DNA from 4 places in the Bacillus sp. 01N42_2 genome. Region 2 is predicted to be linked to each of the others. Evidence: riboswitches for the same ligand, from Rfam matches in the RefSeq annotation. Region 2 holds a riboswitch; each other region holds the start of a gene.

Evidence for each region. A riboswitch is a leader RNA that binds a small molecule or an ion and turns the genes downstream of it on or off. The one in region 2 is predicted to bind S-adenosylmethionine.
Region 1: linked by a shared signal. The riboswitch ahead of metK (methionine adenosyltransferase) and the one ahead of AC1DN5_RS13715 (methionine biosynthesis PLP-dependent protein) in region 2 are both predicted to bind S-adenosylmethionine.
Region 3: linked by a shared signal. The riboswitch ahead of AC1DN5_RS10530 (2-hydroxyacid dehydrogenase) and the one ahead of AC1DN5_RS13715 (methionine biosynthesis PLP-dependent protein) in region 2 are both predicted to bind S-adenosylmethionine.
Region 4: linked by a shared signal. The riboswitch ahead of mtnK (S-methyl-5-thioribose kinase) and the one ahead of AC1DN5_RS13715 (methionine biosynthesis PLP-dependent protein) in region 2 are both predicted to bind S-adenosylmethionine.

Annotation. Positions count from the first base shown of each region.
Region 1 is NZ_JBFTRO010000003.1:543,298-549,278, reverse strand. Features, by position in the region: gene AC1DN5_RS10310 (alpha/beta hydrolase family protein) at 1-494, shown strand, start outside; gene AC1DN5_RS10305 (DUF2584 domain-containing protein) at 552-794, shown strand; gene pckA (phosphoenolpyruvate carboxykinase (ATP)) at 837-2,420, opposite strand; SAM riboswitch class I at 2,618-2,756, shown strand; gene metK (methionine adenosyltransferase) at 2,926-4,128, shown strand; gene asnB (asparagine synthase (glutamine-hydrolyzing)) at 4,272-5,981, shown strand, end outside.
Region 2 is NZ_JBFTRO010000005.1:276,242-282,222, reverse strand. Features, by position in the region: partial or broken gene AC1DN5_RS13730 (peptidoglycan-binding protein) at 1-422, opposite strand, end outside; tRNA gene AC1DN5_RS13725 (tRNA-Val) at 742-814, opposite strand; gene metC (cystathionine beta-lyase) at 951-2,126, opposite strand; gene AC1DN5_RS13715 (methionine biosynthesis PLP-dependent protein) at 2,119-3,240, opposite strand; SAM riboswitch class I at 3,309-3,434, opposite strand; gene AC1DN5_RS13710 (esterase family protein) at 3,609-4,331, shown strand; gene AC1DN5_RS13705 (YjcG family protein) at 4,356-4,871, shown strand; gene AC1DN5_RS13700 (GNAT family N-acetyltransferase) at 4,876-5,307, shown strand; gene AC1DN5_RS13695 (AbrB/MazE/SpoVT family DNA-binding domain-containing protein) at 5,468-5,701, shown strand; gene AC1DN5_RS13690 (ABC transporter ATP-binding protein) at 5,702-5,981, shown strand, end outside.
Region 3 is NZ_JBFTRO010000004.1:16,128-22,108, reverse strand. Features, by position in the region: gene AC1DN5_RS10550 (MarR family winged helix-turn-helix transcriptional regulator) at 1-429, opposite strand, end outside; gene AC1DN5_RS10545 (hypothetical protein) at 628-852, shown strand; gene AC1DN5_RS10540 (hypothetical protein) at 898-1,182, opposite strand; gene AC1DN5_RS10535 (molybdopterin oxidoreductase family protein) at 1,267-3,321, opposite strand; SAM riboswitch class I at 3,468-3,560, shown strand; gene AC1DN5_RS10530 (2-hydroxyacid dehydrogenase) at 3,682-4,683, shown strand; gene AC1DN5_RS10525 (FGGY-family carbohydrate kinase) at 4,702-5,981, shown strand, end outside.
Region 4 is NZ_JBFTRO010000002.1:580,968-586,948, reverse strand. Features, by position in the region: gene AC1DN5_RS06635 (PAS domain-containing sensor histidine kinase) at 1-1,173, shown strand, start outside; gene AC1DN5_RS06630 (methylated-DNA--[protein]-cysteine S-methyltransferase) at 1,170-1,667, shown strand; gene mtnA (S-methyl-5-thioribose-1-phosphate isomerase) at 1,909-2,970, opposite strand; gene mtnK (S-methyl-5-thioribose kinase) at 2,977-4,161, opposite strand; SAM riboswitch class I at 4,271-4,425, opposite strand; gene AC1DN5_RS06615 (carbon-nitrogen family hydrolase) at 4,518-5,297, opposite strand; gene AC1DN5_RS06610 (pyridoxal phosphate-dependent aminotransferase) at 5,390-5,981, shown strand, end outside.

The sequences.
Region 1 (5,981 bases), on a different contig from region 2:
ACAGAGAGGACGCGTTTTCCGCTTTCCGCCTGCTTCGGGATCACCCGAACGTCAGGGAAGGCCGGGTTCATATTTTCGGGTTCTCCCGAGGCGGCATCATGGGGCTTTTGACTGCGATCGAGATGGGGCATCAGGCGGCTTCGCTCGTCTCTTGGGGCGGTGTGAGTGATATGGTGCTTACTTATGAAGAGCGGAAGGATATGCGGCGGATGATGAAGCGGGTGATCGGCGGCACGCCGAAAAAGGTGCCGGATGAATACAGATGGCGTTCGCCGTTTGAAAAAGCAGACCGTATTCAAGCGCCTGTGCTGCTCATCCATGGCGAGAATGACGAAAATGTTTCGATCGAACATGCGCGGATGATTGAGGACAGGCTGAAAGAGGCGGGAAAACCGGTAGAAACCTGGTATTACAGCGGTTTTACGCATTATTTTCCGCCGCAGGAAAACAGACGCATAGTCCGGCGTCTGGCGGAATGGATGAAGACAAGGTAAGATAACGGATTTATGATATGATAATAAAGAAAAAGAGAATGAAAGGGGATTTTCATTTTGGGAATGCCTGTTGAATTTAATACAATGATTGTGACAAAAGGCAATGAAAAACGGATAGAGGAAAATATTTTTTTATTGGAGAAAGAGGGCTACCGCGTTTATCCTCTTGATATTCCGATGGACGTGCGCAAAACAAAAAACGGCGAGAAATCCGGCACCGGCGAAGTCCAAAAGCTCGAATGGGCGAACGGCCGGACGAGCATTACATACAGACTCACTTCGCTTCATTCGACTAACTGAAAAAACAAAAGCCGAGGGCAGCAGCGCCCTTGGCTTTTTTGATTAAACGAGAGGCCCGCCGGCTTTGGCGATTGAGTCTGCATGAGAAAACTTTTTAAAGTTTTCTTTAAACTCATTGGCTAAAAACAGCGCCTTTTCGTTGTATGCTTTTTTATCGCTCCATGTGTTTTCAGGCTGAAGAACCTCATCCGGAACGCCCGGAACGTGAACGGGACTGTGCAGGCCGAAAATGCTGTCTGCCGTCATATCTGTCTGATCAAGTGTGCCGTCAATTGCGGCTTTTACCATCGCTCTTGTATACGAAAGTTTCATCCGCTCTCCGACTCCGTACCCTCCGCCGGTCCAGCCTGTGTTGACCAGGAAGACTTGAGCGCCGTGCTCGTCGATTTTATGCCCGAGCATTTCGGCATAGACGTGAGCCGGAAGCGGCAGGAAAGGTGAACCGAAGCACGTGGAGAAAGTCGTTTGCGGAGATGTCACGCCGCGCTCGGTTCCTGCGAGTTTGCTTGTGTACCCGCTTAAGAAATGATACATTGCCTGTTCCTTCGTCAGTTTGCTGATCGGAGGGAGCACCCCGAACGCGTCCGCCGTTAAAAAGACGATCGCCTGCGGATGGCCGGCAATGCTCGGCTGCACGATATTGCCGATCATCTCAATCGGATACGCGGCTCTTGTGTTTTCCGTGTAGAAGGAATTGTCGTAATCCGCCTCACCCGTTTTTTCATCAAGCACAACATTCTCAAGAACAGACCCAAAGCGGATCGCACGAAAAATCTGCGGTTCTTTTTCTTCGCTCAGATTGATACATTTAGCATAACATCCGCCTTCAATGTTAAACACGCCGGAGTCTGACCAGCCGTGCTCGTCATCGCCGATCAGTTTCCGGTCCTCATCGGCCGAAAGCGTCGTTTTCCCCGTGCCGGAAAGACCGAAGAACAAGGCGACATCACCTTTTTCACCGACGTTGGCTGAGCAGTGCATCGGCAGAATATCTTGCTGCGGAAGAAGGAAGTTCATAATGGAGAAAATTGATTTTTTCATTTCTCCGGCGTATTCGGTACCGCCGATTAAAATGACGCGCTTTTCGAAAGATACAATGATAAATGTTTCCGAATGCGTGCCGTCCGTCTCCGGATCCGCTTTAAAATGCGGAGCTGAGAGAATGGTAAAGGGCTGTGCTTCCGAATCCCTTTCAGCCGTCTCCGGTCTGATAAACAGCTGGCGCGCGAACAGGTTGTGCCATGCAAATTCATTTACGACTGTAATCGGCAGTCTGTATTTTTCATCTGCGCCTGCGAATCCTTCAAAAACAAACAGTTCATCTCTCTGTTTTAAGTAGCTGACGACTTTGGCGTACAGCTTTTCAAACGCCTCTTCAGAAATGGGCTGGTTCACCGCGCCCCAATCAATTTGATTTTCTGTGCTTTTTTCACGAACAATAAATTTATCTTTAGGTGATCGTCCCGTATATGCACCGGTAGTGGCGCGTACGGCGCCCGTAGATGTCAGTGTGCCTTCATTTCGGGTGATCACTTTTTCGGTAAGTTTTGGCGCCGATAAATTATGATGCACATTTGGACTTGCGAGTAATGCTTGAAGATCTGCGGTTAAATCAACTAATTTCATAAAACCCTTCCTTTGCCGGTTTATTTTTATTTCGCTGAATGTGGAATTAGTATAACACATATATAAAAATAGTCTATACTGTTTATTATTTTTTGTTTGTGTTTTTCCATTGCTTCCTGAAATAAAGGCGCGTAATCGCTTTAATTCATATTGACACTTTCCGCCCTTTTACGATAAGATATTTCATTGAGCGGATACTCTTATCCCGAGCTGGCGGAGGGACAGGCCCGATGAAGCCCAGCAACCGGTTTCTCTGTAAAAAAGCAGGTGAATACACTGTGGGAAACCAAGGTGCTAACCTGATGCAAGGTTTAATATTTCCTTGAGCGATAAGAGTGAAAGGCACACAGACCAAACCCTTTCCTCGAGTGGAAAAGGTTTTTTTATTTCATAAAATATGCCAATTAACATTCTCTGATATAGTATGACATTGTATTAAGAGGGAGCGAGTTCCGTATCATATGAGAAGGTCTTTCAAAAGATCTTTTTTCAGGAGGAAAAGTGAATGAGTAAAAACCGTCGACTATTTACATCTGAATCTGTTACTGAGGGTCATCCGGATAAAATCTGTGACCAAATTTCTGACAGCATCTTAGATGAGATTTTAAAAAAAGACCCGAACGCGCGCGTAGCCTGTGAAACATCTGTAACGACAGGCCTTGTGCTGGTAAGCGGAGAGATTACAACTTCAACATACGTTGACATTCCGAAAACAGTCCGTGAAACGATTAAAGAAATCGGCTACACACGGGCAAAATACGGATTTGATGCGGAGACTTGCGCTGTTTTAACATCAATTGATGAACAGTCTGCGGATATCGCGATGGGTGTCGATCAGGCTCTTGAAGCGCGTGAAGGCACAATGAGCGATGCTGAAATCGAAGCTATCGGAGCGGGTGACCAAGGTCTGATGTTCGGTTATGCGTGTAACGAAACGAAAGAGCTTATGCCGCTTCCGATCTCTTTGGCGCATAAATTGGCCCGCCGTTTGAGCGAAGTCCGCAAAGAAGACATTCTTCCGTACCTTCGCCCTGACGGAAAAACGCAAGTTACCGTTGAATATGACGAGAACAACAAGCCGGTCCGCATCGATGCGATCGTCATCTCGACTCAGCACCATCCGGAAATTACGCTTGAGCAGATTCAGCGCAATCTGAAAGAGCATGTCATTAACCCTGTCGTGCCTGAGGAACTGATTGATGACGAAACAAAATACTTCATCAACCCTACGGGACGTTTCGTAATCGGCGGTCCTCAAGGCGATGCGGGACTTACCGGCCGTAAAATCATCGTTGACACATACGGCGGATATGCACGCCACGGCGGCGGTGCATTCTCCGGTAAGGATGCGACGAAAGTAGACCGTTCAGCGGCTTACGCTGCGAGATACGTAGCGAAAAACATCGTGGCTGCAGGACTTGCTGATTCTTGTGAAGTGCAGCTTGCATACGCAATCGGCGTGGCACAGCCTGTATCTATTTCCATCAATACATTTGATACAGGAAAAGCTTCTGAAGAGAAACTGATCGAAGTCGTACGGAATAACTTCGACCTGAGACCTGCTGGCATTATTAAAATGCTTGATCTGCGCCGTCCGATCTATAAGCAGACTGCCGCTTACGGCCACTTCGGACGTCACGATGTGGATCTTCCTTGGGAGCGTACTGACAAGGCGGATGCGCTTCGCAAAGAAGCACTAGGAGAATAATTTTATAGCCGCTTATTTAAGCGGCTTTCCCTTTTTGCAGATGCTGCCATGCTTATTTTTTACATAGCGTGAAACCAATGGCGTAACAAAGCGTCTATAAAAAGGGGGTTCAATTAGAAAATTACACTTATGGAGGCTATACTATGTGTGGATTTGTCGGTGTTTTTAATAAGCATCCATTAACTCAAACCGCAGATCAAGAAGAGCTAATCAAACAAATGAACCAAATGATCGTTCACCGCGGTCCTGACAGCGATGGGTATTATCATGATGAGCACGTCGGATTCGGCTTCAGACGGCTCAGTATTATTGACGTAGAAAACGGCGGACAGCCTTTATCATATGAAGATGAGAAATATTGGATCATTTTTAACGGCGAAATCTATAACTACATTGAATTGAGAGAAGAGCTTGAAGCGAAAGGCTACACTTTCAATACAGATTCCGATACAGAGGTGCTCCTTGCGACATACCGTCATTATAAAGAAGAAGCTGCTTCAAAGCTTCGCGGAATGTTTGCGTTTTTAATCTGGAACAAAACTGACCGTGTCATGTACGGCGCGAGAGACCCGTTCGGCATTAAACCGCTGTATTACACAACCATCGGGGACAAAGTGTATTTTGCATCTGAAAGAAAAAGTTTAATGGCCGCTCAAAACGGTATTGATCTCGATAAAGCTTCTTTACAGCAATATATGTCTTTCCAATTCGTTCCTGAACCGAGCACGCTTGACGCTGAAGTGAAAAAAGTCGAGCCGGGCAGCCAGTTTACGATCCGCCCGGAAGGCGAAATCGCGTTTAAAACGTATTTCAAAGCGAACTTTAAGCCTGTTCAGTCCGATGAAGATAAATTGGTGAAAGAAGTCAGAGACGCAATCTTTGACTCTGTCAAAGTCCACATGAGAAGTGACGTTCCTGTCGGTTCGTTTCTATCCGGCGGCATCGACTCTTCTTTTATCGTCTCAGTTGCGAAAGAATTTCACCCGAACCTTAAAACATTTTCTGTCGGCTTTGAACAGCAGGGCTTCAGTGAGGTTGACGTAGCGAAGGAAACAGCTGCCGCGCTCGGGATTGAAAATATCAGCAAAGTCATTTCTCCTGAGGAGTATATGAACGAGCTTCCGAAAATCGTCTGGCACTTTGATGACCCGCTTGCAGATCCGGCGGCGATTCCTTTGTATTTTGTCGCGAAAGAAGCGAAAAAGCATGTAACGGTTGCATTATCCGGGGAAGGCGCGGACGAGCTGTTCGGCGGGTACAATATTTACCGCGAACCGCTGTCTCTTAAACCGTTTGAACGCATTCCGTCCGGTCTGAAAAAAATGCTTCTTCATGTGGCGTCCGTCATGCCGGAAGGAATGAGAGGAAAAAGCCTCTTAGTCCGCGGCTGCACACCGCTTGAGGACCGTTATATCGGGAATGCGAAGATTTTTGAAGAGCCTGTGAAAAAACAGCTGCTCAAACATTACAACCCAGAGCTTTCATACCGTGATGTTACGAAGCCGTACTTTACGGAAAGCCGTTCATACAGCGATATTAATAAAATGCAGTATGTTGACATTCACACTTGGATGCGCGGCGATATCCTGTTAAAGGCTGACAAAATGACGATGGCCAATTCATTGGAGCTGCGCGTGCCGTTCCTTGATAAAGTCGTGTTTGACGTGGCATCTAAAATTCCGGATGAACTGAAAACGAAAAACGGCACGACGAAATACCTTCTGCGTAAAGCTGCTGAAGGAGTTGTGCCTGATCATGTGCTGAACCGCAAAAAACTCGGTTTCCCTGTGCCGATCCGCCACTGGCTGAAAAATGAAATGAACGAATGGGTGCGCAACATCATTCGTGAAAGT
Region 2 (5,981 bases):
TTTTGTGGTTTGGATGCTTTTTTACCTCCAAGGCGTTCAAGTTCTGCAGCGATGGCCGCTCATTTCATCCCAGCGCCCCTCATTTAAAATACGGTGCGGGCAGTATTTGCCATTCCAGTCCTGTTGCTTTCTGATCCTGTCAACGCCCCAGCCGCGCTCTTTGAGTAGTTGTGCCACAAACTTGATTGTCAACGCCTCTGCTGTCAGGTACCGCGCGTCACCTGACTTACTGTAGCAGATTTCTACCGCGATAGACTTACGATTCCCGATTCCGTTTGTGCCGTCGCCAGAGTGCCAAGCATTCCGGTTCAGTGGAATTCCCTAGAATCACTTCTAGGCAAAATGACAGCTCATCTATTCTGTTACCGGCCATATAACCGATTTTATTGGCGGCCGCATGCCGCATTTCCTGTATTGTGAATGATTTTCGGAGTGCCGCTGTATTTTTCATACAAAACTAAATATTCCGTTTTTCAAATACAAAAAAACAGCAGGATTAACCAGCTGCTGATCGTTATCACTTTAGCCGTTCAGTGATACGGAATTTCTGTATTTCTCTGTAATGAACAGGTTTCGGCAAAGACCGCCGCCTTAAAGGCGATGTTCACCTCCCTTGAAGTATACAGCGAATGTACTTCAAAATCGGCCCAAAAAAGCAGTTTCGTCCCCAACTCGATGAATGATGACAAAATCAATAAATAAGCAAAGTAAAAAACCCTTGCTATGCAAGGGTTTCGGCTATGATTCCGACTGGGCTCGAACCAGCGACCTCTACCCTGTCAAGGTAGCGCTCTCCCAGCTGAGCTACGGAATCATGATATGTATGTGTTGCTGGGTATGTTGTTGTCTCTCTGACATTTATAATTATATATCCTGCTTAGCCGTTCGTCAACACTTTTTTATCAAAAATAAAAAAAGGGGCGGCGCTCAATTGGCGCCGCCCTTTTCATTTATAATCTGACTTTGGCGGGAGTTATTTTTTTCAATGCCTGTTCGAAGTCGCGTTCTAAATCTTCGGCGTTTTCGACTCCGACGCTCAGGCGCAGAAGGCCGTCTGTGATGCCGCGTTTTTCCCTCTCCGCTTTCGGCATGGCGGCATGCGACATAGTTGCAGGGTATGAGAGAATGGATTCAACGGCGCCGAGGCTGACCGCAAATACCGGAAGAGATACATTTTCGACCAGCTTTTTGACGGCTTCTTTGCTTTCCAGTTCAAAGGACAGGACGGCGCCCGCTCCGCTTGCTTGCCGTTTATGGGTATCGGCTCCCGGGTGTCCGGCAAGGCCGGGATAGTAAACGTTTTTGACGGCGGGGTGCCCGTCAAAAAAGGCAGCCAGCCGTTCAGCCGTCCGGCTCGCTTTTTCCAGTCTGACCTGCAATGTTTTTAAGCCTCTCAATACGAGCCAGCAGTCCTGAACGCCGAGCACCGCTCCAAATGAGTTTTGCAGCTTATACAGCTGATTGCCGAGCTCTTCATCCTTGACGGCGGCAAGGCCTGACAGCACATCGCTGTGGCCGCTTAAAAATTTCGTCGCGCTGTGAAGCACGATATCTACGCCGAGATCAAGCGGCCGTTGCAGTGCAGGCGTCATGAAAGTGTTGTCAAGGTATGTCAGACAGCCGTGTTCTTTTGCCAGCTCGACGACGGCTTTAATGTCCGTGATGCCGAGCGTCGGGTTTGACGGTGTTTCCATATAGATGGCTTTCGTATTCGGCCGGATGGCGCGGGCAACCGCTTCTGTGTCCGTCATATCGACAAAAGTGTGTTCGATTCCGAAACGGGGCAGCACTTCTGTCACCATGCGGAATGTTCCGCCGTACACATCCTCCGTGACGAGAACATGGTCGCCTTGGGATAAGAGCAGAAACGCCGTCGAAATCGCCGCCATTCCGGAGCTGAAAGCAAAGCCTCTCGTTCCGCCTTCAAGACCTGCGATCGTTTCTTCAAGCGCTGTTCTTGTCGGTGTGCCGGAGCGGCTGTAATCATATGTCCCGAATTCTTCAAAGGAAGACTGATGAAATGTGGAAGCATGCTGAATCGGCACGCTGACGGCTCCGGTAGCTCCGTCAGTTTTAAATGGATTGTGCACGAGCTGGGTTTCCAGCGTCCAATTTTGATTACTCATATGACACGGCCCCCTCTTTTACTTGCTGTAATGCCTGCTTTACATCTCGCTTCAAATCTTCTGCATGTTCAATTCCCACTGAAAATCTGAGCAGGCGGTTGCAGACGCCGTTTGCGATACGGATATCTTCCGGAATGTCCATGTGCGTCTGTGTCGCGGGGTATGTAATAAAGCTTTCCACCCCGCCGAGACTTTCTGCGAAACAGATCGTTTTCAGCGCCTTTAAAAATGGATTGACCCATTCCTCTTTTTGCAGCCGGAAAGACAGCATTCCGCCTTTTCCGGGATATAACACGTCTGCGATTTCTTCTTCCTGTTCTAAAAATTCTGCAAGTTCACGGGCGTTTTCTTCATGACGCCGCATTCTGAGCCCGAGTGTTTTCATCCCTCTCATTAAAAGCCACGAATCAAACGGCGGGAGAACGGCTCCGATCGCATTTTGGTGATTAAACATGATGTCGCCGAGCTCTTCATCCTTTACGACAGCAAGACCGGCAAGGAGATCATTGTGCCCGCCTAAATATTTTGTGGCGCTGTGAATGACGATATCGGCTCCCAGTTCAAGCGGGCGCTGGATGACCGGGGTATAAAACGTATTATCGACAATCAAGAGCAGGCCGGCTTCTTTCGTAATCCGGGCGATTTTTTCAATGTCCGCCTCCTGCATTAACGGGTTTGTAGGCGTTTCAACAAATACCGCTTTCGTGTTTTCCGTTAATTTGGAGCGTAAACAGTCTTCATCGCTGAAATCATCGTAAATAAAGCTTAAGCCGTATTTTCTCCATTCATTTTCAAACAAACGGTATGTGCCTCCGTATAAATCGGAGGATACAATCAATTCATCCCCGCTTTTAAATAAAGCCATAATCGTTTGAATGGCTGCCATTCCGGAGCTGAAAGCAAAGCCTCTCGCACCGTTTTCCAACACGGCGATAGCGTCTTCAACGAGCTGGCGTGTCGGGTTTTTCGTGCGCACGTAATCAAAACCTGTAGATTCTCCTATTCCTCTATGCCGGTAAGCGGTGGACAGATAAATCGGCGGACTGACCGTTCCTGTTGCTTCTTCGCTTCTATTTCCAATTTGGGCTAATTTTGTTTCAACATGCTGCGTCATCAGTAAGCACCATCCTTTTCAAAAATAAAAAAGCTCCCTCTTCATAAGAAGAAGGAGCTTTTCTCTTCCTCTTATCTTCCAAGCATGTGAATCGCTTGCTGGATTTAGCACCTTGGCACTTTGCCTTCCCGCGGCAAAGCAAACCGGTTGCTGAGGTTTCAAAGGGCCAGTCCCTCCACCTCTCGTGATAAGAATATTGTTTTGTATTTTCTGATTGTTCTATATTAACGCACTATAAAATGGATTTCAACAACTTTTTAATTTTCTGAACTCTCGCAAGAAGTACATCTGAAGAAAGAAATTTCTAATAATTCATGGTACAATAGGGAAAAACCATCAAGACAAGAAGCGGCCTGGAGGAATGCGAAGTGGCACCGAAAACCGGAATCATTCATGAGAAAAAACTTTTCTCTCATGAGCTTGAAGAAGAAATGACCGTTTTGGTCTACCTGCCCAACACTTACTCCCCCCTGTATAAATATCATACGGTCATCGCCCAGGACGGCCATGATTATTTCAGATTAGGGAGAATCGGGCGGCAGGCGGAAGAGCTCATGTCAAAAGGGGAAATTGACCGCTGCATCATTATCGGCGTCCCATATAAAAATGTGCGGGAGCGAAGAAACACATACCATCCCGAAGGCTCTAAGTTCGCCTCATATAAACGGTTTATCGCAAATGAGCTCGTTCCTTTTATCGACAAAGAATACCCGACTTATCAAGTCGGATACGGCCGCACCATGATCGGGGATTCCCTCGGCGGAACCGTCTCGCTCATGACGGCGATTGACTATCCGAACATGTTTGGAAACGTCATCATGCAGTCTCCGTATGTTGACGGGCACGTGCTGGATGCCGTCCGGCAGTCGGAGGATCTCAAACAGATATCCGTTTATCATCAAATCGGAGAAAAAGAAACCGATGTCCACACGACGGACGGCCAGGTGCTTGATTTCACCGCGCCGAACGAAGAGCTCAAACAGCTGCTGGAAAGCAAACAGTCTGAATACACGTATGAAACCTTTGACGGGGATCATAAATGGACATACTGGCAGCCGCTCATCACGCCGGCGCTGAAAAAAATGCTGTAACCATTCATTAAGGAGGGAACTTTCATGAAATACGGTATTGTTTTATTTCCATCAAAAAAATTACAGGATCTCGCAAATTCGTATCGGAAACGCTATGACCCGAGCTACGCGCTCATACCGCCGCATCTGACGGTAAGAGATCCGTTTGAAGCGACAGAACAGGAAATCGAGCAGATCGTATCACAGCTGAGACAGACGGCGAAAGAGTCGCACCCGCTCGTTCTGAAGATCACAAAATACAGCTCGTTTTCTCCTGTGAATAATGTGATATATATGAAAGCGGAGCCGACGGAGGAATTAAAAACTCTGAGTGAGAAATGCTACTCAGGAGCATTGTCCGGTAAGCCGGAATACAGCTTCGTTCCGCATGTCACGGTCGGCCAGAAGCTGTCGTCAGATGAACATTCCGACGTACTCGGACAGCTGAAAATGCAGGACATTTCCCACGAAGAAGTCATCGACCGTTTTCACCTGCTCTATCAGCTGGATAACGGCTCATGGACTGTGTACGAAACATTTTTATTAGGCGGAGGAGAATAACTGTTTGGAAGCCATCGTTGCAAAAACTGAAAAACATCTGAACGACGCTTTTTTCGTCAGAAAAGAGGTCTTCGTTAAAGAGCAGCACGTTCCGGAAGAAGAGGAAATTGATCAATTCGAAGACGCGTCAGAGCATATTGTCATTTATGACGGCGGTCAGCCGGTCGGAGCCGGCAGATGGCGCTTGAAAGACGGGCGCGGAAAATTAGAGCGTATCTGCGTGATGCAAAGCCACCGCTCTCTCGGTGTCGGGGCCATCATTATGCAGGCGCTTGAAAAAGCGGCGGCCGCCCAGGGCGCCGGCAGCTTTATCTTACATGCGCAGACGCAGGCGGTTCCGTTTTATGAAAAACAAGGGTACCGCGTCACATCCGGCGAAGAATTTCTTGATGCCGGCATTCCCCACCTGGAAATGATAAAGGAACACAAACGATAAAATCAAAAGCACTCCTGCTGATATGGCAGGAGTGTTTTTTTTATGAAAATATTACTTTTTCATGAATTTTATTGAATTTTATGGAATGTTGATGTATGTTTAGTATACGAAGTATTACAATTCATACAAAAAATACAATTCACACAACGGAGGGATACACATGACAGCACCTAAAGGAAAGCATATATTCGGGACCGTTAAAGTTGGCACAAAAGGCCAGATTGTCATTCCTAAAGAAGCAAGAGATGTTTTTGATATAAATCCCGGGGACTCACTGCTTATGCTCGGGGATGACCAGCAGGGTATCGCACTTGTAAAACAAGAACTCTTTTTCGAATTTGCAAAAGATATTTTAAACGCAAAGCAAATTGACGCAGATGGCGAGGATGAGTAAATGCACGCGATTGAGCTGAAGCAATTAACGAAACATTATAAAGAAACCGCCGCCGTTGACCGTCTTGATTTTTCAGTTGAAAAAGGAGAATTTTTCGCTTTACTCGGTGAGAACGGAGCCGGAAAAACGACATTAATCAGCATGCTTTGCGGCCTCCTTTCTCCGGATGAAGGTGATGCATCAGTGCTCGGCTTCAGCATTTTGACTGATTTGGATAAAATTAAACCGAAAATGAATATATCTCCGCAGGAAACAGCCATTGCCCCTCATTTAACCGTGC
Region 3 (5,981 bases), on a different contig from region 2:
AAGTTTTTGCAATAGCCTCCAGAATGTTTCAACTTCTTCAGTTGTGAACTCATGAAACATATCCGCTAAAAAATAGGTGGATTTTTCTGAACAGGAAATTATCGCTTTTGTTCCTTCAGCGGTAATCTCAATATTGATTGCACGTTTATCCTGTTTACTTGATACAGTGCGAACATATCCTTTTTTTGTGAGGCTTGAAATTAATTTGTTAGCGGTTTGTTTTGTTGTGCCCAGCTTTTTAGCGATATTCATAAGTGTGGTATCTTCCGTCGGTAAATGGGCAATGGCAATAAGAGTCATGTGCTGTCGGGAAGTCAACATTTCTAAGTATTCGTCTCCGCGAGTTTGTACCTTATTGACGACCGAAAACAGTGATGCGTAACTTTGTTGCATAAAATGCAGTTCTTTCATTAATAAATTAATATCCATAAGTGATCTCCAATCTAAATTGTCACCATGTTGACAATTACAATATACATTGAAATGGGAAATAAGTCAACATGGTGACTAAAAGAGGGGGGTACGGCTGTTTTACAAATGTCACAGGCAGTCGGAGTGTTTTCAAAAGGTGAAATAAGTATAATAAATGCGAAAAGGGCATTAATCCAAAGCGAGAAGGTGTTTGGTATGCAGAAAGTGAACTGGTCAGAACAGTATGAATGGTTCAATAAACAGGATGAAAAAGACGGGCGTTTAATGGCGCTCCTTCGTCATGAGCTTGCATATGAGGAAGTCATACGGTTATATACGAAAGGGTTTTATTTGAAATCCAAAGAAGGGGATGTTTCGTTAAGTAAGAACGATATCTGTCGTATGTTTGGGGTTGAAGAGAGGCAGGGCGGCAAATCTTAATGAACGGGAAGAGAAGAACTCTCTTCCCGCTATTCACGGCAGCTGTTATTCTTTTTCCAGCATGGAAGTCAGCCATTCTCGTAATGCAGTTTTCTGTACATACCGCTTTCCGTTTCGGGTGATATGCGGAATGTCGGAAGTGTCAGGCACGATTTGTTTTGCTTCTTCCTTAGTCACTCCTAAATAATAGCCAATGTAGAAGTGAAGATCTTTTTCTTTGATGAGAATTTGGTCAGTGTGTTCATGAGGATCAGGTGATTTAAAGTTTTTTAATCCGTCTCCTATGAAATATCCGGCTAAAGCGATGCCAATGCCGGTAATAATATCCATACAGCAAACCTCCAATAAAAGTCATTATGTTTTATACGGTCAAATCTGCCGAAAGGATTCACCTTCAGTAAGACCGGGGGGAGCTTATTTTTGCTTTCCGATCTTTTCCACCTGCACCTTTCCGGAGAAGAAAACAGCGCCTCCGCCCATATCTGCAAGCCGATCGGGAGTGAGTGAATTGACCAGCTGTTTTTTATCATCCGCGTCAGCCCAAAGACCTTGGCTGACTGCAACGCCGGGAAGCACTTGTTCGCCGACTGAAGCTGTCAATTCACATTCGCCGCGGTTGTTCCATATTCTCACGGTTTCCCCGTCTTCGATGTTCCGGCGCTCAGCATCTTTTGTATGAATAAAAAGCTTTGGCGCTTTTTCCAGTTTTACGTGTTTTTCATTATTCGAAAATGTCGAATTTAAAAAGTTATGATTCGGTCCCGGGACAAATAACAGCGGGAAATCATCATCGCTCTCAAGAGGGATGTGTGTGGGCAGCGCCGGATAACCGTCCTGTTTCATCTTTTCAGAATATAACTCAATTTTTCCACTCGGTGTCTTGAGCTTGCCCGGAAAAAGCGGTTTTTTCCGATTGGCTCTCATGAAAGAATGGGATGAAAGCGAATCGTAATCAATATCCTCGATATACGGATTGGCGGGAAAGTCCAGCGCCTGTCTGATTAATTCTTCATCGGAATCCTGAAGCTCCTGCTCGGTAAAGCCCATCGCCCCGGCAAGCAAACGGAACACTTCCGTATTCGATTTGCTGTCCCCATATGGTTCGATCACCGGTTTTTGCAGCTGAATAAAATGATGCCAGTAAGACGTGTAAAAATCCGTGTTTTCAAAGGCGGATGAAGCAGGGAGCACGATATCCGCATATTTGGCGGTTTCTGTTAAAAACAGATCGTGAACGACTGTAAATAAATCTTCCCGCTGCAGACCTTTTCTGACTTTATTCGCTTCCGGGGCAACTACCGCGGGATTGGTTCCGTAAATAAACAAGGAGCGTACGGGCGGTGTTGTTTCTAAAAGAACGCTTCCGAGTCTGTTCATATTAAATGATCTTGGCTTCCTGCCATAAAGCAGATCAGGCCGCTGGAGCGCTTGTCTGTTATAGTTTAATATCGCGCTGTTGTGCTTGATTGCGCCTCCCCCGGTGCGGAGCCACTGTCCTGTCACAGCCGGAAGGCAGGCGACGGTGCGGACGATCATTCCGCCATTGTCATGGTGCTGAATGCCGTTTCCGATCCTGATAAGGGAAGGGGAGGTTTCCCCGTACATTCTCGCAAGGCGTCTGATATCATCTGCTTTAACGCCTGTTATAACAGAAACCGTTTCAGGATCATACTGTTTGACATGCGCTTTTAATTCTTCACTGCCTTCGGTGTACTCTGTGAGAAATGCTTCATCGTGAAGGTCCTCGGCAAATAAAACATGCATGATACCGAGAGCGAGTGCGGCATCTGTGCCGGGGCGAATGGGAATAAACCAATCGGCAAGCCGGCCTGTTTGGTTCTTATGTACATCGATAACGACAATTTTAGCTCCTTTTTTCCGGGCTTTTTGAGCAATCATGACCTGATGCATATTCGTGCTGACGGCATTGATTCCCCAAAAAATAAAGAGCTTTGCATGTATGGTCTCTTCCGGATCAGTACCTGCGCCTTCTCCCATTGTATAGTTGTAGCCCTCAGATCCGGCTTTGCTGCAGATCGTCCGTTCGAGCTGGCTCGCCCCGAGTCGGTGGAAAAAACGGCGGTCCATTCCCTCTGCCGCCAGTTTTCCCATATTGCCGTAAAAGCTGTACGGGAGAATGCTTTCCGCTCCTTCTTCGGCAATAAGCTCTTTCCAGCGCGCACTGATCGTATTGATTGCTTCATCCCATGAAATAGGCGCAAACACAGCTTTGCCTTTTTCGCCGATCCGTTTTAACGGGACGGTTAAACGTTTTTCATCATAAATGCGCTCAGCCATGTGTCTGACTTTGTTGCAAATATTCCCTGATGTGACCGGGTGATCCGGGTCTCCCTGAATGTTAACGATTTTTCCGTCTTTTTTTGTCACAAGTAAGCCGCATTGATCGGGACAGTCCAGTGAGCACACCGATTTAAAGACGCCGTTTGGCTGTTTTGCAGCAGAATTCATAGCCATTTCTCCTCTTTTTTTATATTGTAAGCATTATAACATTTCGAAATAGATCGTCAATTCAGAAAAAAAGTATTGACATCACGGAAGGACTTATCTATGATGAGTTTATTCTTTTTAAAAGCCTGACAATTTCATCATTTTATTTTCTATCAAGAGAGGTGGAGGGACTGGCCCTATGAAACCTCGGCAACATTTATTGTGCCAATTCCAGCAAGCGTATGCTTGAAAGATAGGAAAGAATGGTCTATACATATTTGTGCGCTTCAAGCGGATAAAGACGGTATATGAATCTCTTTCCTTCTTCGGGGAAAGAGATTTTTTTGTGAAAAAATTTATGTGAAAAGGATGTTTTGCACCATGACGGTTTTAATTACCGCACCATATCACGACGAGGGGCTGAAGGAGCTGACAGATCTGTTCGGGCGGACTGTGCACCTGCCGTGGAAGAAGCACGGCCGGGCCTATCGGGAAGATGAATTAATCCGGATGATTCAAGAGACAAACGCGTCGGGGCTTATTACCGAACTTGATGAGGTATCAGAGCGAGTGATTGATATATTGCCGGATTCCGCTTTTATCGGCGTCTGCAGAGGGATGCCGTCTAATGTGGATATCACGGCGGCGACTAAAAGAAAAATTCCTGTCTTCTTTACACCGGCCCGCAATGCCCAGGCTGTTGCTGAAATGTTTATCGGAAATGTCATTTCGTTTTTGCGCCACACGTATTCTTCTCATCAATGGCTGAAGGCCGGGAAGTGGAATGGTGATTATTTGCAGGCTTACGTCAAATTCAGGGGAAATGAGCTGACGGGGAAAACAGTCGGCCTTATCGGTTTCGGAGCTGTAGGACAGAGAATCGCCCGGCTGTTGTCGGCTTTTGACTGCAAGGTGCTGTACTATGACCCCTTTGTCAATCATGAGAACCGGGAGTATGAAAAAACGACGATTGAACGGGTATTTTCTGAAAGTGATATTGTCTCCGTTCATTTGCCGCGCACCGAAGAAACCATCGGCCTAATCGGCGCCCGGCATTTTCAATTGATGAAGCAAGAAGCTGTTTTTGTCAATACATCAAGAGCGGCGGTTACAGACGGAAAAGAGCTGCTGCGGGTGCTGAAAGAACGGAGGATTAAAGGAGCGATCCTTGACGTGTTTTATCAGGAACCACCTGAATCTTCTGATTATGAATTGATCTCACTGCCGAATGTGTTCGCGACTCCCCATTTAGCGGGCGCAACATTTGAGGTGGAGGATCATCATGTGAGGATTTTAAATGAGGCGCTTTTTAAATGGAAAAAAGATCAGCTCTGCTCAATACGTGAACTTTATAACAAAAGAGAACTTGAGATGGAAGGATAGAAGAAGGAGGAGGCTGTAATGGCTGAACAAAAAGGCTACCTTGTATTTGACATCGGGACGGGGAATGCGCGAGTCGCGGTTGTGACTGCCGGCGGCGACGTGACCGCACTGGAAAGGGAAGACATTGAATATGTGACGGATCCGCTTTATCCGGACGGCCGTTATTTCTCGCCGGAAAGATTATGGATGCAAATCAGCGCTATGGCAAAAAAGGCTATTGCTAAAAGCCCTCATATTACATTAATCGGAATCACCTCAACAAGCCAGAGGCAGGGAATTGTTCTGATTAATAAAGATAAAAAGGCGTTTCTCGGTCTGCCCAACATTGATAATAGAGGGCGCGAATGGGAGGGAGAGATCGAGTTAAAAGAAGAAGTGCATCAGCGCGCCGGACGCCTTCCGAGCGCTTTATTTTCCGCCATGAAACTTGTCGGGTTAAAAAAAAGACAGCCGTCATTATGGAAAGAAGTGAAGTACATCACAAGCATCAGTGACTGGGTGACATTTGAGCTGAGCGGAATTTTAAGCTATGAACCGTCACAGGCGGCTGAAACACTGCTGTTTGACGTAAGGGAAAAAGCGTGGTCAGAGAAATTATGCAGCATCTTCGGGGTGCCTTCTGCCATTCTTCCTTCACTCGTCCGATCCGGGACGGTTGTCGGAATGTTAACGTTTAAAAAAGCAGCGGTTCTCGGTCTTTCTGAAAGAGTGCCTGTGATTGCAGGCGGGGGAGACACACAGCTTGCCATCAAAAGTGCAGATGCAAAGCCGGGAGATATCGTCATCGTATCCGGCACGACGACGCCGATTACAAAGATAACAGCGGAGACCGGAACCGAAAGTTTAGAGAATGCATGGCTGAATTGCCATACAGAAGAAGGTCAATGGCTTCTTGAAACTAATCCGGGTGTAACAGGACTCAATTATCAAAAATTAAAATCCATTTTTTATCCGAATGAATCCTACAGCGTCATGGAACGGGAAATCGCCAGTCTGCCGAAACATGATCAAGCTTGTGTTTCTGCGTTAGGCTCCTATTTATCGTCTGAGAAAAACGCACTCGCAAAAGGCGGATTTATTTTTGATGCCCCGCTGTCCCAAAGTTTAAGCCGAGCGCATTTTGTCAAAGCCGCTCTGATGGAAATCGCTTTTTCAATCAAATGGAACTATGAGGCGTTAACAGAGGTGACTTCCTTTTCAAAAAATGATGTGAAGGTGTGCGGCGGCGGTTTCCAAAGTGATGCGTTGACACAGTTTCTTGCTAACCTTCTGCAAAAGAAGATTTATAAGAGAGAAGG
Region 4 (5,981 bases), on a different contig from region 2:
CAAATGGCAAACGGCCAATACAAAGAGCTTGAGTTCACATCAAAACGAACCATACTCGAAGGTCAGCATTTAACCATTTTAAGAAATGTCAGCGATCGTAAGCGGATGGAAAAAGAATTGCGGGAAAGCGAGCTGAAGTTCAGAAAAGTATTCAACGGCTCAATGGATGGAAAAGTCTTGTTTGACAACCAATTCCGCATAATTGACGCGAATCCTCTCGCAAGCCGTATACTCGGCATGCCCGATCATGAGCTGAGAGCGCATACCGTTCCGGATATTCTTTCTTTATTTGAAATTGAAAACGCGGGTGTACCCGCCAAAAAGATCGATCTGGAAGGAATGGATAATGAAATCCCCTTCTTGTTAAGCAGCAGTGACAGCCGCAAATTGGAATTTTCCTTCAAAAGGAATATCATTCAAAATATGAACCTGGCCATCTTTAAAGATGTCACCGAGGCCAAAGAGCTTGAGGAGAGGCTGCGGAAATCCGACACTCTTCACGTCGTAGGGGAGCTGGCGGCCGGCATCGCCCACGAAATCAGAAATCCGATGACGGCGCTGAAAGGGTTCATTCAGCTTCTGCAAGGAAGCATTGAAGGCGAATATTCCCTGTACTTTAACGTCATTACCTCAGAATTAAAACGCATCGAGTCTATCATTACCGAATTTTTAATTTTAGCGAAACCTCAGGCAATATTATATGAAGAAAAAGACGTGACGCAGATTATGAAAGACACGGCTGATCTCTTGAATGCCCAGGCCAATCTTGTCAATGTGCAGATCCATTTGAACCAGACCGGGAACATCCCGCCGATTTATTGTGAGCCGAATCAATTAAAACAGGTGTTTATCAATATTTTAAAAAACGCCATTGAAGTCATGCCGGGCGGCGGCAATATCTACGTGACGATCCAGCCTTCTGATAAAGACCACATTCTGATATCCCTTCAAGATGAAGGAACAGGCATTTCTGAAGACAAATTAAAACGTCTGGGCGAGCCATTCTACACGACAAAAGACAGGGGGACGGGTCTCGGTCTCATGGTCAGTTATAAAATCATCGAAGAGCATCAGGGCCGCATTCATGTGGAAAGTGAAGAAGGGAAGGGAACGGTTTTTCATTTGACGCTTCCGATCCGGCAGAATACAGAAGAAAGAAGGAGCGGCGAATGATCTGCTTTACAAGTGTGAAAGCACCGTTTGGAACGGTCAGTCTGACGGAGGAAGAGGGCTTTATTACCGGCCTGTTTCTCACCGGGGAAGATTTTGAGGAATGGCGGAAAGATACGCCCGGCGTGAAATTTTGCGAAACCGATTTGCTGTCGGAGGCGAAACAGCAGCTGACATCATATTTTTCCGGAGAGAGAAAGCATTTCTCTCTGCCTCTGAAACAACAAGGCACACTCTTTCAGGAAAAGGTATGGAACGCGCTGGCGATGATTCCTTACGGTGAATCACGAAGCTATGGCGATGTAGCTGAAGCGATCGGCAAGCCGAAAGCGGTGCGCGCCATCGGACAGGCCAATAAACGCAACCGGCTGCCGATTTTTGTCCCGTGCCATCGGGTAATCGGCAAAAACAGCGCCTTAACGGGATACGCGGGCACGAAGACGGATGTAAAAGCGGCGCTGCTGAACATCGAACAAATATCCTATAAAGAAAAATAAAGCATATGGCACGTTCCGTTTTTTCACGTCCGACATATCATTTTATTAAGTGAAAAAAGTTGGTCTGATGAAAAAGGAGGACGAAGCCTGATGAAAATGAGCCGTCCGCAAAAGATAGCCGGTTATGCAGAGCTGTTTTTTAAAATGCATCTGATTTCAGCCGCCCAAAAAGATGAAGTGCTGACATTATGCAGACAAAAAAACCGCTGACATTGCCTGAGGCAACATCATCAGCGGTTTTTCAGCTCAGCTGGCAGTCTGCGAATAATTGTTCAATTTCTTCCGTGTAAGAACCCGTCACAATTCCTTTCTCGGTGATAATGCCTGAAATCAGGCTGCCCGGTGTGATGTCAAAGGCCGGATTGAAGACCGGCACATCTTCGGGAGCGGTGCGTATGCCGGAGATTTGTCTGACCTCATCCGGATCTCTTTCTTCAATCGGAATCTGATCGCCGTTTTCAATCTGCAAGTCAAAGGTCGAAAGCGGTGCGGCCACAAAAAACGGAATCTGAAAGGCGTTTGCCAAGATCGCGAGGCCGTACGTTCCGATTTTGTTGGCTGTATCTCCGTTTTTAGCAATTCTGTCAGCGCCGACAATGACCGCTGAAATATGTTTTTCCTTCATTGTATGGGCGGCCATGCTGTCAGTAATGAGCGTGACATCAATCCCGCCCTGCATCAGCTCCCACGCCGTCAGCCGCGATCCTTGGAGAACGGGCCTTGTTTCACATGCGTAAATATGAAGGCCGAGGTCTTTTTGTTTCGCTAAGTAAAAGGGAGCAAGCGCCGTACCGTACCGGCTTGTGGCAATTGAACCCGCATTGCAGATGGTCATGATCTGGTCGCCTTTTTTAAAAAGGTGCAGCGCATTTTGGCCGATCATCCGGCATGTTTCTTCATCTTCAACCTGAATTTGAATGGCTTCATGAACGAGCGTTGTCTTCGCTTCATTGATTGAGATTGCATTCCTGATGGAATCCGTCAGTCTGTCAAGCGCCCAAGCGAGATTGACGGCAGTCGGTCTTGAGCTGTTTAAATATGCTTTGACATCGGCGAGCTGACGGCGGAAATCAGAAAGATCGCGTGTTTCAAACGATTTGGCGGCAAGCGCGAGTCCGAACGCCGCAGTTATACCGATGGCCGGAGCGCCCCTTACTTTCAGTGTGACAATCGCGTCGAATACATCTTCCTTTGTTGCAAGATCCGCATACTCAGTGACCTCAGGGAGCTTTTGCTGATTTAAAATGCGGATGTGTGTTTCTTTCCATTCCACGGAACGGGGGATGGCAAATTCATTTGTCATGCTGCATCATTCCTTTACACGGAGCTTAAATTGATCCAGAACCTCAGTAATATGCTTCAGTTCTTTTCTGTTTTCGATATAATAGGCGCCGATTTCAAGCGCCAGCTTCTTCCGTTCAATTCGTTTATCAAACGGAGTGATTTCATCCAAGTCAGCCACATGGGCGAGCCCGATCGTGCGCCGGATCAGTTCGCATCCCGCAAAACCGACCGCTTCCTCAAACGCGTTTTTCAGTGTATCTTCCAGCAGGTGTCTGCAGGAAGGCAGGCAGTCTTTCTCCCATGCTTCACTGAATGTTTTTACAAATGTGTCCCATACGGCGGAGGTGTGGTCATATAATGGCTGTCTGTCGTCACCGTCCCGGCTGAGTGCGTTTAACAGCAGATTTGCAATAAATTGGCCGATGTCAAAGCCGATCGGTCCGAAGAAAGCAAACTCGGGATCAATGACCTTTGTTTCATGTTCATCGGCGAAGATGCTTCCCGTATGCAGATCGCCGTGAACCAATGTTTCCGCGGAATTCAGAAAGACGGCTTTCAATTCATCAGCGCCTTCTTTCAGGCGGGAATTGTTCCAAATTTTTTCTGCGTATGGGCGCAGCTCCTCTTCAAAATCGTTTGTTTCATGGTCGAGAAACGGTTCTGTAAACACAAGCCTTTCTGTAATATTGCAAAGTTCGGGATTTGTAAACTGCTTTGCGAGCTGCTGTTTTACTTTTGCATCAAGCGCATAATCGGATGAGTAAAAGAGCGTTTTTCCCAGAAATTCACCGATATGAACCGATAAGTTCGGATAATGCTGCCCTTCCAGCAGCCCTTTTCTTGAAATCCGCAAATGCGAAAGGTCTTCCATTACCGTAACCGCCATTTCAGTATCGGAATAGTAAACGGCCGGAACGAGATGGGGCACGTGTTCGCCCTGGCGGATGAGGGCGCTGCTTTCGATTCTCGCCCGGTCAATCGTAAGCGGCCAGCTTTCCCCGACGATTTTCGCGTAAGGAATCGCCTGTTTGATAATCAGTCCCTTTTTGTTTTCTTTATCGAAAACGTGAAAGACGTAATTTAAATTGCCGTCGCCGATTTCACGGCATGTGAGAGTGCTTTTGCTTTGAAATAAGCCGAGCTTCACAGCTAACGCTGCGGCGGAGCTTTCCGTTAATTGTTCATAAAGACTTGTTTTAGTTGCAGACATGGATTTACCCTCCAATTATGTAGTGGCAGTAAGAGATCGTGACGGAGAATACGCCCGAAAAAAAGCCTCCTTCTCTGAAAGAGAAGGAGGCCGAAACAGTGCAGTCCGCCTCTTATCTCTCAGATAACATCTGATGGAATTAGCACCGTGCCCTATGAGACAATCGTCTCGGCGCAAAATGTACGCGCCCCATTTCACAATGGAATTACGGTCGGTTGCTGTTGGGGTCAAAAGGCCAATCCCTCGCCCAACTCTCGATAAGAGAAAAATATATTGATTTGTATCACAATTCGGATTAATCAGTTGATGAAAATATTAGCAGGTGCCGGATATTCTTGTCAACATTTTTTTGAAAATTAATATAAATCACGCCGCAAATCTTTGAAAACCGGGATGGTCTCGCGTACGGACGCGCTTTCTGAAACATCGATTTCCGCCCGGACTGCGCCTTCCGTCCGATCTCCTTCCGCTAAAATCCTGCCCCACGGGTCAATAATCAGACTGTGGCCGGCAAATTCATTATCGGGATTTGACCCCGTGCAGTTAGAGGCTGCGACAAAACATTGGTTTTCAATGGCTCTGGCGACAAGCAGACTCCGCCAATGATCGAGGCGGGGCAGAGGCCATTCCGCAGAGATAAACAGGACATTCGCTCCTTGGGACGTATGCTTTCTGATCCATTCGGGGAAACGGATATCATAGCAGATCAGCCCGGCGCACTTGACACCGTCAAGCTCAAAGGAACCATCACTGTTTCCTGCTGTCAGATACAGATGTTCATCCATCAGTTGAAACAGATGGGCTTTCTGATAGCGCTTCACGATCTGCCCGCTGTTATCGGCGATGTACATAGTGTTATAGACATTTTCGCCTTCTTTGACGGCAAAAGATCCGGCAACGAGGTGTACGTTGTATGCTTTGGCCGTTTTTTTAAGCCATTGTGCCGAAACTTCGCCGTTTTCATCCGCCAGCTGGTCAAGCCGTGTGAGATCATAGCCGGTCGTCCACAGCTCAGGAAGCACGATGACATCAGCATGGCGGCTTTCTTGCTCAATCAAAGATTCTGCTTTTTTGAAGTTTTCTGAAGGATTTCCGTATGAAATATCAAATTGCAAACAGGAAACGGTCCATTTCATTTTTTATACACCTCAAGTTTCTCTTTACTTTTTTTATTTAACCATATATGATGATGGACTATCATTTCAAGACATTTTTAGAAGGTGAAAATATGAACTTTGAAGTCTCAGATGTACTCAAACAGCTGCCGGAACAATTTTTTGCATCTTTGGTGCAAAAGGTCAATCAAAAGCTGAAAGAAGGCAAAGACATCATCAATTTAGGACAGGGGAACCCTGATCAGCCGACACCTCAGCATATCGTTGAAGAAATGAAGCGTGCCGTCGAAAGGCCGGAAAATCATAAATACTCATCATTCCGGGGCGCTTACAGCTTCAAAAAAGCTGCGGCTGAATTTTATGAAAGGGAGTACGGGGTGACGCTTGATCCGGAAACGGAAGTAGCCGTGCTGTTCGGAGGCAAGGCGGGGCTTGTTGAACTTCCGCAATGTCTTTTGAACCCGGGAGATACCATTCTTGTGCCTGATCCCGGATATCCTGACTACTGGTCGGGGGTCGCCCTTGCGAAAGCGAAAATGGAAATGATGCCGCTGACGGAAGATAGAGGGTTTCTCCCCGATTACAGCGCAATTCCTGAAACGGTGCAGAACGAGGCAAAGCTGCTGTATCTCAATTATCCGAATAATCCGACCGGTGCTGTGGCAACAGAGGCGTTTTTCGAGGAGACGGTCAGCTTTGCGGAAC